DNA from 3 places in the Ruegeria sp. H8 genome. Region 3 is predicted to be linked to each of the others. Evidence: riboswitches for the same ligand, from Rfam matches in the RefSeq annotation. Region 3 holds a riboswitch; each other region holds the start of a gene.

Region 1 (4,125 bases), on a different contig from region 3:
CCGATCAAACGACCGGCAGCTATGCCGTTGGCGATTGGGTTCTCACCGATGACGACAAACGCGTGCGCCATTTGCTCGACCGGCGCAGCCTGCTGCACCGACGCGCCGCCGGTACATGCGCCGCGACGCAACTGATCGCAGCCAATGTCGATGTGCTGTTCATCGTCAGCTCGTGCAATGCCGATTTCAACCTGCCCCGGCTGGAACGGTATTTGGCGCTTGCGTATCAGGCCGGGTGTTACCCGGTCGTTGTTCTGACAAAGGCCGACAAATCGGCGGACCCTGACAGTTTCTCGGGACAGGTGCAATCACTGGACCCGTTCCTGACGGTTCTGGCGATCAACGCGCTGGACCCGGCAGAGATTGAAAAGGTGCTGTCCTGGTGCCCAAAAAGCCAGACCGGAGCGCTGGTTGGTTCGTCGGGCGTTGGCAAGACGACACTTGCCAATACCATGACCGATCAGGATCTTGCCACCTCGGACATTCGCGAGGATGACGCGCGGGGCCGACACACGACGACCGCACGCGCATTGCACCGGATGCGCAACGGCGGCTGGTTGATCGATACACCCGGAATGCGCGCGTTGCGCCTGCTGGACGCTCAGGACGGGATCGACGACGTTTTCTCGGACCTTGCCGAGTTGAGCCGGGACTGCCGTTTTTCGGATTGCCAGCACAGCTCCGAGCCCGGATGTGCCGTGCAAAAGGCAATAAGCCACGGCATGCTTGATCCGGCTCGATTGGACCGGTGGCGCAAGCTTCGGCGCGAAGATCAGCGCAATTCTGAGACCGTCGCGCAGTCCCGGGCGCGGGACAAAGCGTTCGGCAAGATGGTCCGTGGTGTCATGAAGGAAAAGAAACTTCGCAACCGGTGATGGCGGGTCGGGGCCTGGCCCGTTCTGCGCCGCGTCTGATCAAGCGATCAGTCGCGGCCAAACCGCTGCATTGCGCCGGGCAAATGCTCCGATATGACCAACCTCGGACAACCCGAAATCGGCAGGGTTCAGCAGGTGGCGGTTGGCATCGGGGCCGTAAAGATCCGCAAGCCGCCAAACCGCGTCCGGCGGCACCATCTGGTCGTCCTCGAAGGTGAACAAATCCACGGGCGTTCCAGAATCCTTCCACTGCGCCGCAGGTAACTCATGCCCGATTTCAGGCACATAATTCAAAGTTGCGGTACACCATTTGCGCCACTGCCAATAGACCGATGCCGGCAGATCCGAGCCGAACCCGATCGCCTTTCCGGGAAGGTAGCCAAGGGCTCGGGCCAAAAGCGGGGCATGACCATACCAGAACAATCCTGCCAAACCCCGATAGGGCCACGGGTGGTCGCTTACGGTTACCAGCCCCGAACAAACACAGATCATCCGGTCAATCAGATCGATATCCGGCTGCACAGGCCCCAACATCGCGCCGATCGAATGACCGATGGTCCAATGCTGCGAATCGGGAAACCGTCTGCGCATTTCCGCCCGTGCCGCGGGCATGTCGATCAAGGCCCAATCCGCCATGGTCGCACGCGATTCTTTCAGGCGGCCAGTCAAGGAATGCCCGTAATCGCGATAGTCATAGGTCAGGCAGGCCATACCCTGCTCGGCAGCAAGCCATCGTGCGAAATGACGGTAATAATCGCGCGGCACACCCGTTGCACTGTTCAGCACGACGACGATTTCGGGCGAGGTCAGCGGGCTGTACAATCGGGCAGACAGTGTTTTCTGCCCGGACGGAAAGCGAAACTCTTCGGTCAATACCGTTTGCTCTGTGTCCAACATGATCTCTGGCTTTGCGCTTGGTAAATCCGGTTTCCGAACCTCAACGCCCTCGACACTATGCATGAACCGACACCGTATCCAGCATGACCAAGCGTCCGGTCAAAAGATCGGCTTGACTCGATGCGTGCTCAAACGCTAGCGGTTGTGTGATGGTTTCCGGCCTCCACAAGGGGTCGGGATGAAAAGGGAACACGGTGCGGTAATGTCTGGTCAAACAGGCAACAACCAAATCCGCGACTGCCCCCGCAACTGTAAGCGGTAAGCGATGCCGAAACACCACTGGCCCCGAAGGCTGGGAAGGTCGGCAAAGCGATGACCCGCAAGTCAGGAGACCTGCCATCGGAAACGAAACCGAAACTCGGGCGGGGTGTCCGGGCAGGTCCTGACGGCATCACGATGTCCCACCTGTCTCAAATATCCTGTCCACCAAGCGCGGAGGGCGCAGGATGATCTGGAAGACAAAAACACATGAATTCAGTGCGACAGTATGTCAGCGGACGGGCAAAACCTGCCCCGCTTTGGCGCGGCTGGCGCGCTCGATATCCGAAGCCATGGCCCAGGCGACCTCGGCCACAAGTGACGATTTCGAGATTGAGGGCAGCAGCGAGCTGTCACATTGCACCGAAGGATGTCATGCAATTTTCCGCGCGCGATCAGACAGCCTTCGTGTCTTTTGCGGCACGCAGCCCGAAACCGCGATTGAGCCGCTGAACGGCTATGCCGACCTGATCTTCGGAAACACGTTCAGTGCGATGCCATCCGGCGTCGTGAATCCCCCACCCTGCGCGATGATCGAAGTTTCCACGATCCGGCCTCGGAAACCTGTTTGCGCGCCCGCGCAGATTTCAATCTGAATCCAGACTGACCTGTGCCTGGGCGCGCCGAGAGGCCCAGGCCAGTTGCGCATCCGTTTCGACGGCGCAAGGGCGCACCGCCCGCAATCGTTGCAGCGCCATGTCCGCGCGTTCGCCGCATTCGACCATCAGCCGCAGGACAACCATACCTGACCTGCCACATCCCCCGCGGCAGTGCACCAATACGCGACCTCCGCCGGACAGCGCGTGCCGGGCCGCGGCGCTGACGGACGGCCACGCGTCATCAATCGCTTTTGTCGGCGCTCCGAAATCTTCGATCGGCAGGTGAACCCATCGGCTGGCGCGGCTTTGAATATCGCTGCCAAATTCCTGCGCCCCGTCCTGAAGCATTTCGACATCCGTCGTCATCGAAACAACAAGCCCCGGCTGCCAGGCTGCGATCATATCCAGATCGCTGGAGTAATCTCCGCCGCGTCCGGGCATCGAGGTCAGTGCCAGCGTTCCGCCACCGACTTGCAGGGCGTAGATCACCAACTGCGACATGAATCCTGTCCTCCCCAAAGAACTCTTTACAAAAATGAGCCGTTAAATCCGCTGATGCAGTCTAGTGCGAAAGCGACTCGTTTCTAAATCAAAAATCATCGCGCCCCGCTGTGGACGCGGGCAACGGTGGCCACTACGCTGTGCCCAAGCACCGAATCCCAACGAGAAGACATGACAGACAGCTCCAGCCCCGCCTATCAGGTTCTCGCCCGCAAATATCGCCCGGAAACCTTTGCCGATCTGGTGGGTCAGGATGCCATGGTGCGCACCCTGAAAAACGCGTTCGCGGCCGACCGGATCGCGCAGGCCTTCATCATGACCGGCATTCGCGGCACCGGCAAAACCACGACCGCAAGGATCATCGCCAAGGGGATGAACTGCATCGGACCCGACGGAACCGGTGGCCCCACGACCGAGCCCTGCGGTCAGTGTGAACATTGTGTCGCCATCATGGAGGGCCGCCATGTCGACGTGATGGAGATGGACGCCGCCAGCCGTACGGGCGTCAACGACATCCGCGAGATCATCGACAGTGTCCGCTATCGCGCCGCCAGCGCGCGTTACAAGATTTATATCATCGACGAGGTTCATATGCTCTCGACCAGCGCGTTCAACGCGCTGCTCAAGACGTTGGAAGAACCGCCCGCGCATGTGAAGTTCATCTTTGCAACCACTGAAATCCGCAAAGTGCCTGTCACCGTGCTGTCCCGCTGCCAGCGTTTCGACCTGCGCCGGATCGAACCCGAAGACATGATTGGCCTGCTGCGCAAGATCGCCGAAGCGGAAAACGCCCAGATCGCCGAAGACGCGCTGGCGCTGATCACCCGAGCAGCGGAAGGATCGGCCCGGGATGCGACCTCGTTGCTGGATCAGGCGATTTCGCACGGGGCTGGCGAGACGACCGCCGATCAGGTCCGTGCAATGCTTGGACTGGCAGACCGTGGCCGGGTTCTGGACCTTATGAATATGATCCTGCGCGGTGATGCCGCCGGAGC
Region 2 (4,125 bases), on a different contig from region 3:
ATCGACAACAGCAAAAGGGCGGTCAGAACAACCGCCCCCAGCACTATCAAACGGCCCAATCGGACCATATCAGTTGGTCTCCGGATGCATCGCCTTCGCCATCTTCTCGATCGCCTCGATATTTGCCGGGCCGGGCGTCAGTTCCTCGTAACGCAGGCCAATCCAGCGCTCGTTCTTTACCGCGTCCATTTGTGACATCACCGGGTGATCCTTGAGGAACTGAAAGGTGTCCTCTGCGCCGTTGCCGGATTGATAATCGAGCAGCACCAGAAACTCCGGGTTGGCCGCTGCCACGGCCTCCCACGACGTGCGGCCCCAGCTGGTATCCAGATCATGCGTCACGTTAGCGCCACCCGCCGCTGTGATCATCGCATCGGGAATGGCGAACTTGCCGGCGGTGAATGGAGCATCGGCCGGTCCGTCCAACAGGAATACGCGGGGCTTTGCCAGATCGGCTGTTTTTGCTTCGATGGCGGACAATTCGTCTTTCCAGCTGGCAACCAGCGCCTCGGCCTTGTCTTCGACCTGCATGACCTTGCCCAGACGCAGAACGTCATCAAACAACAGGTTCATGCTGGCCTCGGGGCGATCCTTGTCCAGATGCACGCAGCTTTCGGTCAGGATCATGGTCTTGATACCAAAGGGTTCCAGCGTGTCGGGCGTGACATCTCCGCCGGGTTTCATGCCATAGTACCAACCGGCAAAAAACAGATCGGGTTCGACGGCCACAAGGTTTTCAATCGTCGGGTATTTGGGGGCAAGCTCTGGGATGTCGCCGCGCTGAGCATCAAAATCAGGGCTGGTTTTATACCAACCCGTAATTCCGGTAAGACCCACGATCTTGTCCTGAAGGCCGAGCGCAAAGGCCATATCCGCCATGTTCATGTCATGCACGACCAGACGTTCCGGCGCCGAGTCAAAAACCAGCGGTTCACCGCAATTGTCCACGGTGATGGCTTCCGCTGCCGCGCCACCTGCCAAGCCAGCGAAAACAACCACCGGCCAAAGTTTCTGCATCATATTTAAGTTCCTGTTATTATGACAGTTTCCGTTTTCGGATATCCAGTGCGGGGATCATGCGGCCTTCGTGCTGAAAGCACAGGTAATCCACGCCGAATGTCTCGCGTACCCGGTCTGGGGTCAGAACTTCGCCAACAGGCCCGAACCCTGTCAGACGCGTAGCCTTCATCAACGCCACATGGGTGGCGAATTCCGGGATCATGACCAGATCATGGACGATCATGACGACCGTTACCCCCAGATCAGCGACCAGAGACAGCATGTGCCCCTTGGCATCGGGGTCCAGATGGTTGGTTGGCTCGTCCAGAAACAGCAAGGACGGGTTCTGGGCCAACGCGCGCGCGATATGTGCGCGCTGACGTTCTCCGCCGGACAGCTGACCCATCGTTTTGTTGGCAAAATGCGACAGCTCGGTCGTCGTCAGAACCCGTTCCAGATCAGCCTTGTGCTGAGCCATCGAACGTTCGTCTTGAATCGGGATTTGCCCCAGCGCAACATAGTCTTGCAGGCGCATCCGCCCGTCAGGCATTTCCTGCTGCCCGACCACAGCAATGGAGCGGGCACGTTGGCGGGCGGACAGGGTCCGAAGGCTTTGACCTTCGATCCAAACATCACCCAAGGCAATCCGTTCGATCCCGCACAGCAGTTTCAGCAGAGTGGTCTTGCCGGCGCCGTTCGGCCCTGCGATTGCCAGAATTGATCCTTCTTCCAGACGAAAGGACACATCCTGCAACAGGATATCACCATTGAGCGCATAGTACTTCAAATTCTCGGCAACCAGAAAACTCATGAAGCGCCACCAGACGGCAATGCGGGTATTCGCGACAAGGTCTTTGCGAAAAGGGCAGGGGGGCGGTCCGAGGCGCTGGTCCAGCCATCGTCACTGTCGCCGAACTGGGTCGCGAATTCGACCAGGGCGGACAGGTCGTGTGATGTCGTGATATCGCCAAACAGGTACTGCGCTTTTCCCGGGGCCTGAAATCCGACGGTCATGGCCCGTTCACAACCTGCCATGCACGTCACCATTCGGGTTTCAAAACCGTCAGGCAACCGGGCATTCAGCACGTCTTGCGCGGCCTCGGCAGACATCGCCCCCTGACATGTTGAACAGATCAGAACGTAGTGATCAGAATAGCAGGTCATAGCCATCTCCGTCGTTTGCCAGACGCAGACAGAGGGCACATACCCAGATATTACGCAAACGCGCCATCAAGCCTCCTTCCGAGACGCCCCGCCTCGGGTTGGTTCATAGTGCGATGGCAGGTCTCCTGACTTGCGGGTCGTTGCTTGGCCGACCTTCCCAACCCATGCGGGTCAGTGGTGAAGTGGCGTCGCTCACCGCTTACAGTTGCGGGGGCAGTCACGGACTTGGCACATTCCAGTGCCGCACCGTGTTCCCATTTTCATCCCTTATGGAACCATCCCGCTCAGCTAGTCTGGCAATGCCAGACTTGTCAAGCGGCAGACGAAGGCGTTGGTAGATGGAATTGCGACAGCTGACCCAGCTGTCCTGCTGCGCCAGCCCGGACCGAACGGTGTCAATAGTCTGATACAAGAAGGAAATCCGGTTCGGAATCTTTCTCGACCTTTGAAAACCGTGGAATTGGCTTTTCAAACCCAATGTCGGTGCGGTCGTTATTCACGGTCGATACCTCGCCAATAAGGCAATCGCCGCGCTCGGCCCAAAAAGCGTGCCAGATGCCGGGCATCAGAGTTACGCTTTGCCTCGGCTTCAGCCGCACGTACTCTTGGGGTTGCAAGGTTACAGGGCAGGCATCGCTGGGGACCGTCACCGGGTTGTCGCGGTCGACGCCACCGTTTGGATCCGACGCATGAATTTCCAGAACGAGATCGCCGCCGCCCCGGTTGATGATGTCTTCTGCCTTGATAATATGCCGGTGCATCGGAGAAAGCTGATTGTCTTTCAAGATCAACAGTTTTCTGCACAGAGCATCCCACGCCCGGATTTCAGATCCTTCGTCTAAACCAGTGCGTAGAGTGAACGGGAATAGGCAATGTTCGTCGAAATGGCCTTGTGCGTAATTGGTAATGTTCCATCCCAGCCTGCGGCTGCGGACAGTTTCGACCAAAGAGATGCGCATTTTCTCGGGCGATCAATCCGCAAAGAGCGGCTACGCGGCGCCGAAAGATTGAATGAACGCCTGGGCCTAGGGCTTGATGTGGTTGATTTCGGATCGTTTCATCATGCCATCCCGCAGATCAAAGTTCGTGCGCCCAAGGGGGTTCCGCCCCGGCTCGGGAAACGGTCACGGCCGCAACGTCAGCGCCCAGTTCCATGGCTGCTTGCAGGCTTTCAACCGTCAATCCGCGCAGACCTGACTTGGTCAGATGCCCTGCGCGGCTGAGCTCGGTCAGAACGCCGGCGTTGAACGTGTCACCTGCGCCGATCGTATCGACCACTTCAACGGGTTTCACAGGAACCGAGACTTCGGAACCATCCGCCAGGTAACCGTGCGCCCCGTCACTGCCACGCGTGACGATGACAACGGAAGGACCCGCTTGCAACAGCACAGACGCTTTTGCGGATTCGGCTTCAGCGCCCGGAATGATCCAGTCCAGGTCCTCGTCTGAAACCTTGACGATATCCGCACGCGAGATCATGCGGTTCAAACGCGTCCGAAACCGGGTTTGATCCTTGATGAAATCCGGGCGGATATTCGGGTCCAGCATCACTGACCGGTCGGAACCGTGGCTGTCCAGAAGGGCGGCATAGGCATCTGCGCAAGGTTCACACGCAAGGCTGATTCCACCGAGATACAGGGCAGAGACAGCAGGAAGCTGATCGGGCATGTCTTCGGGCAGCAACATCCGGCCCGCGGTGTTTTCATCGACAAAGCTGTAAGTCGCGTGTCCATCCGAGAGCTGCACAAAGGCAAGCGTGGTGGGACGGTCCGAGATGATCACATGTGTCGTGTCCACATGGCTCGCTTTCAGCGCATCAATCAATTGCTGGCCGAACATGTCCGATGACAAACCTGTCAGCATCCCTACCGGAACACCCAGACGTCCCATCGCGACGGCTGTGTTCAGAACTGCACCACCAGTATGTGGCACAAAACCAATTGCGCCCGATGCGGTCGGTTC
Region 3 (4,125 bases):
CGAATTGTCCAAAGCGCCCGAGCAAGCTTGTCGTGACGTCGAATACGTTGCAACAAGACATCTCGACAACGTCAGGTCAAAAATCGCCGCCCTCCAACGGTTGGAGCAAGCACTGGCAGAACTTGTGCAGACCTGCACCGAGGGTGCGGCCTCATGCCCCCTGCTAACGGCGTTGCTCAACGAGCCTTTCGTCAAAGATGTCATTAGCGGCCACTAATTGCAGCGCCTGGAAAACCGAAACTGGCTATCTCAGCTTGCGGAGGAGCGGCTTCATTGTCCCGGTATTCCGTAACCCTCAGCGATGACGGCCGATCTCTGTTGTATTATTGTTGAATGAGAGAATTGCGATCAGCTTACCCTCTAATTCGCTCTGTTAGCTATGCCGGGCTGGTGATGGCGTGGATGCTCTGATGCTGTCAACTAAGGAAGAAATACCAAAGAATCTGCAAATTTTTGCCGCTTTACCCCTAGAGGCTAAGAAGCTGTTGCAATTCCCCAAGCACATGAAGGCTTGGAATAAAACACATTGGCCGGGGAAGTTTGGATACTTTAGAGGAACGAGCATGGAGAAGGCAGATATGACAAATCCCACTTTAGTTCAGGGAGTGTTATCGAAAAACCTGCTGGGTTATCTCCCAATGGTCTGTTTTATATGCAGCTTTTTTGTGTCTGCCGCTACATTGCAAGCCTCTGAGCTTCCCTCGATCGGTCTTGACAAAAAGATTGGAGCGCCATCCGGTGCCAAATCACTGTGCAAAGACTACTCGTGGGCGTGCGCGAGCGCTCGTAGCTCTGGTCTGTCCGTGGCAAAAGAAAATCAGATCGTTAAAACGATCAACACGCGCGTCAATCGGAGAATCCGAGCAGTTTCGGATCAAAGCCAATATGGGACAAAAGAATACTGGACACTGCCGACGCAAGGGTCAGGAGATTGCGAAGACTTCGCTTTGCAAAAGAAGTTTGAACTTGTGCAGAATGGTTTGGATCCTACGAAGCTACTAATTGCGACTGTCTTGGACACCAATCGCAATGGCCATGCTGTTCTAGTCTATCGCTCGAGTGAAGGCGATTTGGTTCTGGACAATGTTACCAACAGGATCAAAACGTGGAAGGAAACGAGGTATCTTTTCCTACGAATACAGGACCCGATTCACCCTGATCGTTGGGTACAGGTTTTTAGTGGCTAAAAACAATGTGGCGCGCCCTCGAGACGCGCCACAATAATCTTTGGAGCTGCGACTACCGGTTTTTTCGCGGCAACCCAATTTTAGGACACCGCTTCAAACTTTGGTCAAGCTTTCGCAGCGTTGTACAAACGCGGAGTCACCAGACCTGTACTGTTCAAACCGCGCATCGCCTTGGCTGCCGCAAGCACTGCCAGATCAGCAATCGGCTCAATGACGATTACCAGCATATAAGCACCGCCAAAGGATAGAACCGAAGCCATGGTTTCTGCGCCGAAACCCTGGCCGTAGAAGGCCCAGAACCCAACCCATGCGACTACTCCTCCCTGATACGTCGCACTCAGCGCAAGAGCTTGGCCATATTTGAGGTCAACATATGCTGTGCCGGGAGCGATGATGCGGCTGGCCAGTGCTTGTAGCGCAAATAGCGGCACCAGCAGAGTGGTCAGGTTGATGAAGTACTGCGGAAGATCGAACGGGGCAAAAAAAACACCCTGAATCAGGAGACCAGCTGCCAATCCAAAAGCCGCGGGTGCAGCACCGAGAAGCAGAAACAGCGTCGACCCCAGGATGAAGTGGACTTCAGAGACACCAACCGGGAAATGCGGCAGGACTTCGAAGAAAAGGAAAACCCCAACGGTGGCGAGCACCGAGCGCATAGCAAAAGATGCAGGTCCATTCGCACGCAATGTGGAAAACGTTTCTTTCGCTGCGTAAGTAGCCGCACCTGCGGCGGTAACATAGGAAAGCGCGATTTTGGCACCATTCACGATGCCCGGTTCGATATGCATGTTCTTTCTCCCTACCGCCTCACCCGGCGGCTTGTCAGGTTGAATCGACCGTAAGGCCGACAGGTTCAGTCTGGGCATAGCCCGGCGCTTTACGGCAGGTCTCCTGACTCGCGGGTGCTCGCTCCGCCAACCTTCCCGGTTCCATTACGAACCAGTGGTGTCTTGGCATCGCTCTCCGCTCACAGTTGCGGGGGCAGTTACGGAATTGGCGCCATTGAAAACACCGAACCGTATTCCCTTTTAATCCTTTTGGCTTCCGCCATCAGGAACCGAAAACAATTCACCGCTACAATGGCGGCTTCGTTTCTGTCAAATGTCTTTGCGACCTAGTCCGAAGTAGACTCGACCGATGCAGGATTCACGCAACCGGCGACATGGTCCATTAGGTAAACCAAGCGTTACCTGAAACCTCTTGAAGCTCTAGCTGCTAGAGGCTTTAAGACTCGAATTTGATCGCAAAAATGCGATGCAACCACATTACACTTGTGAACCAGGACGAGACTTATGCTGACACGGCGCCATTTCATTCAATCAACCACAGCGCTATTCTCGGCGTCTGCGGCCAGTCCATTGATCGCCAAAACATGGCCAACCTCGTCGCAAAAGACCTATTGGGACAGCCAGGTCACGCCATTTGACTACGATCCAGCGACCTCAAATCCATGGGGCGTTCATGACCGTTTTTTACCACGACGTGTCGTAGCAAATGATGGTTTGGTTCCCGGTGACATCCATGTCGATGCCGTCGCGCGCTATCTTTACCATATCGAGGAAGGCGGCACAGCAATGCGCTATGGCGTAGCGATCGCGCGTGGGAACCTTTACGAGCCCGGTACCTATGCTATCCGGCGCAAGGTCGAATGGCCACATTGGACGCCAACGGCTTCAATGATCGAGCTCAACCCCGAATACGCGGAATTCCGGGATGGCATGGAACCCGGGCCAAGTAATGCTCTCGGCTCTCGAGCCCTTTATCTATACGTTGGGGATCGAGATACTTATCTCAGAATCCACGGTACACCTCAGCCCAGAAGCATCGGTGGTCGCGCAAGTTCTGGATGTGTTAGAATGATCATGGCCCATATCAATGATCTCTACCCACATGTAAAAATCGGCTCGACCGCATACTTATACTCGGCCGAAGATAGCGTCACAGCCCGCTCATAAATTTTGGGCAGCGCAGGTGGATGTCGCTGCCCTCTTTTTTATCAGGCGTCACGCGCAGCGCAGATCGGGGCGCCATTCGTTGCGCGCAGTGGAACCAGCGTCGTCTCGACAGGTCCGCTGTGCTCATACCAAAAGCAGTTATCTTCTGGCATAAGGCGCGCTGTGGCCAGATCTTGCCCCGGTTCTGCCAGCGCAACAACTGAATCCGGCAGGTTACCTGGTTCGAATGCTTTGCTTTTGCCCCCTGTGAACTGGGCTGAGCAACCGGCAGTAATCGAGACTAACGTGATGGTAATTGCGATCCGTTTCTGCATTGACTTGTTCCAAAATTTATTACGTCTTCTGCGACTAAATTGCATCCACGCGACCGGCCCGCAAGAAGGAATGAAGCATCAATATCGCGGGCAACGAACCGGATTGAAAAAAATTGAAAAAGGTATTGAAGCTCTAGTTGCTGTAGGAACTATTTGCAAAGGACCGCAGAGATTCTTGAGGTCTAACTATGTCATCCGATACCCACAACCACGACCATGACCACGAAAATAGACAAGGTCACAACGCGTGCGGCAGTAGCGGGTGTGGTGACATCGCGCCCGCCGGTCCGATTCCCGAAGGTGGCAGAAGCTTTCAGGTCTCTGGCCTCGATTGCGCCGAAGAGGTTGCGATCCTGAACCGGGTTATCGGCCCGAAAGTTGGTGGTGAAGAGCATCTCGCTTTTGATGTCATCAACGGTCGAATGACGCTTCTTGAAAGTGCTGCCAAGCTTTCTGACGAAGATGTCATGCTGCTGGTTGCCAGCACCGGTATGACCGCCAATTCTTGGGATGACGGAAATGCCGCGCAGGATCAGGCGGCGCATATTGCACGTCAGCGGCGGTTCACCGCGCTCAGCGGAGGGTTTTGGGCAGCGGGTTTTGGCTGGCACATTTTCGAAACCGGCATGGGCGGTGCGCTTGGGCTGTTCTCGGGACATGGTGAGGTTC

What was found. Region 3 has a riboswitch for cobalamin ahead of ACR0A2_RS19010 (energy-coupling factor ABC transporter permease). Riboswitches for the same ligand answer to the same signal wherever they lie in the genome.
Region 1: it holds a riboswitch for cobalamin, as region 3 does, so the genes downstream of both, ACR0A2_RS21100 (hypothetical protein) here and ACR0A2_RS19010 (energy-coupling factor ABC transporter permease) in region 3, are expected to answer to the same signal.
Region 2: it holds a riboswitch for cobalamin, as region 3 does, so the genes downstream of both, ACR0A2_RS12610 (DUF1636 family protein) here and ACR0A2_RS19010 (energy-coupling factor ABC transporter permease) in region 3, are expected to answer to the same signal.

What each region holds. Positions count from the first base shown of each region.
Region 1 covers NZ_JBQFNY010000015.1:8,776-12,900, reverse strand. Annotated here, with positions in the region: gene rsgA (ribosome small subunit-dependent GTPase A) at 1-875, shown strand, start outside; gene ACR0A2_RS21105 (alpha/beta hydrolase family protein) at 915-1,772, opposite strand; cobalamin riboswitch at 1,906-2,127, shown strand; gene ACR0A2_RS21100 (hypothetical protein) at 2,219-2,626, shown strand; gene ACR0A2_RS21095 (protein-tyrosine phosphatase family protein) at 2,618-3,130, opposite strand; gene ACR0A2_RS21090 (DNA polymerase III subunit gamma/tau) at 3,302-4,125, shown strand, end outside.
Region 2 covers NZ_JBQFNY010000004.1:238,006-242,130, forward strand. Annotated here, with positions in the region: gene ACR0A2_RS12595 (FecCD family ABC transporter permease) at 1-68, opposite strand, end outside; gene ACR0A2_RS12600 (ABC transporter substrate-binding protein) at 70-1,020, opposite strand; gene ACR0A2_RS12605 (ABC transporter ATP-binding protein) at 1,037-1,810, opposite strand; gene ACR0A2_RS12610 (DUF1636 family protein) at 1,807-2,163, opposite strand; cobalamin riboswitch at 2,262-2,458, opposite strand; gene ACR0A2_RS12615 (D-lyxose/D-mannose family sugar isomerase) at 2,559-3,122, opposite strand; gene ACR0A2_RS12620 (carbohydrate kinase family protein) at 3,241-4,125, opposite strand, start outside.
Region 3 covers NZ_JBQFNY010000010.1:99,578-103,702, reverse strand. Annotated here, with positions in the region: gene ACR0A2_RS19020 (MerR family transcriptional regulator) at 1-217, shown strand, start outside; gene ACR0A2_RS19015 (transglutaminase-like cysteine peptidase) at 399-1,187, shown strand; gene ACR0A2_RS19010 (energy-coupling factor ABC transporter permease) at 1,292-1,975, opposite strand; cobalamin riboswitch at 2,052-2,264, opposite strand; gene ACR0A2_RS19005 (L,D-transpeptidase) at 2,480-3,142, shown strand; gene ACR0A2_RS19000 (hypothetical protein) at 3,184-3,456, opposite strand; gene ACR0A2_RS18995 (heavy metal translocating P-type ATPase) at 3,645-4,125, shown strand, end outside.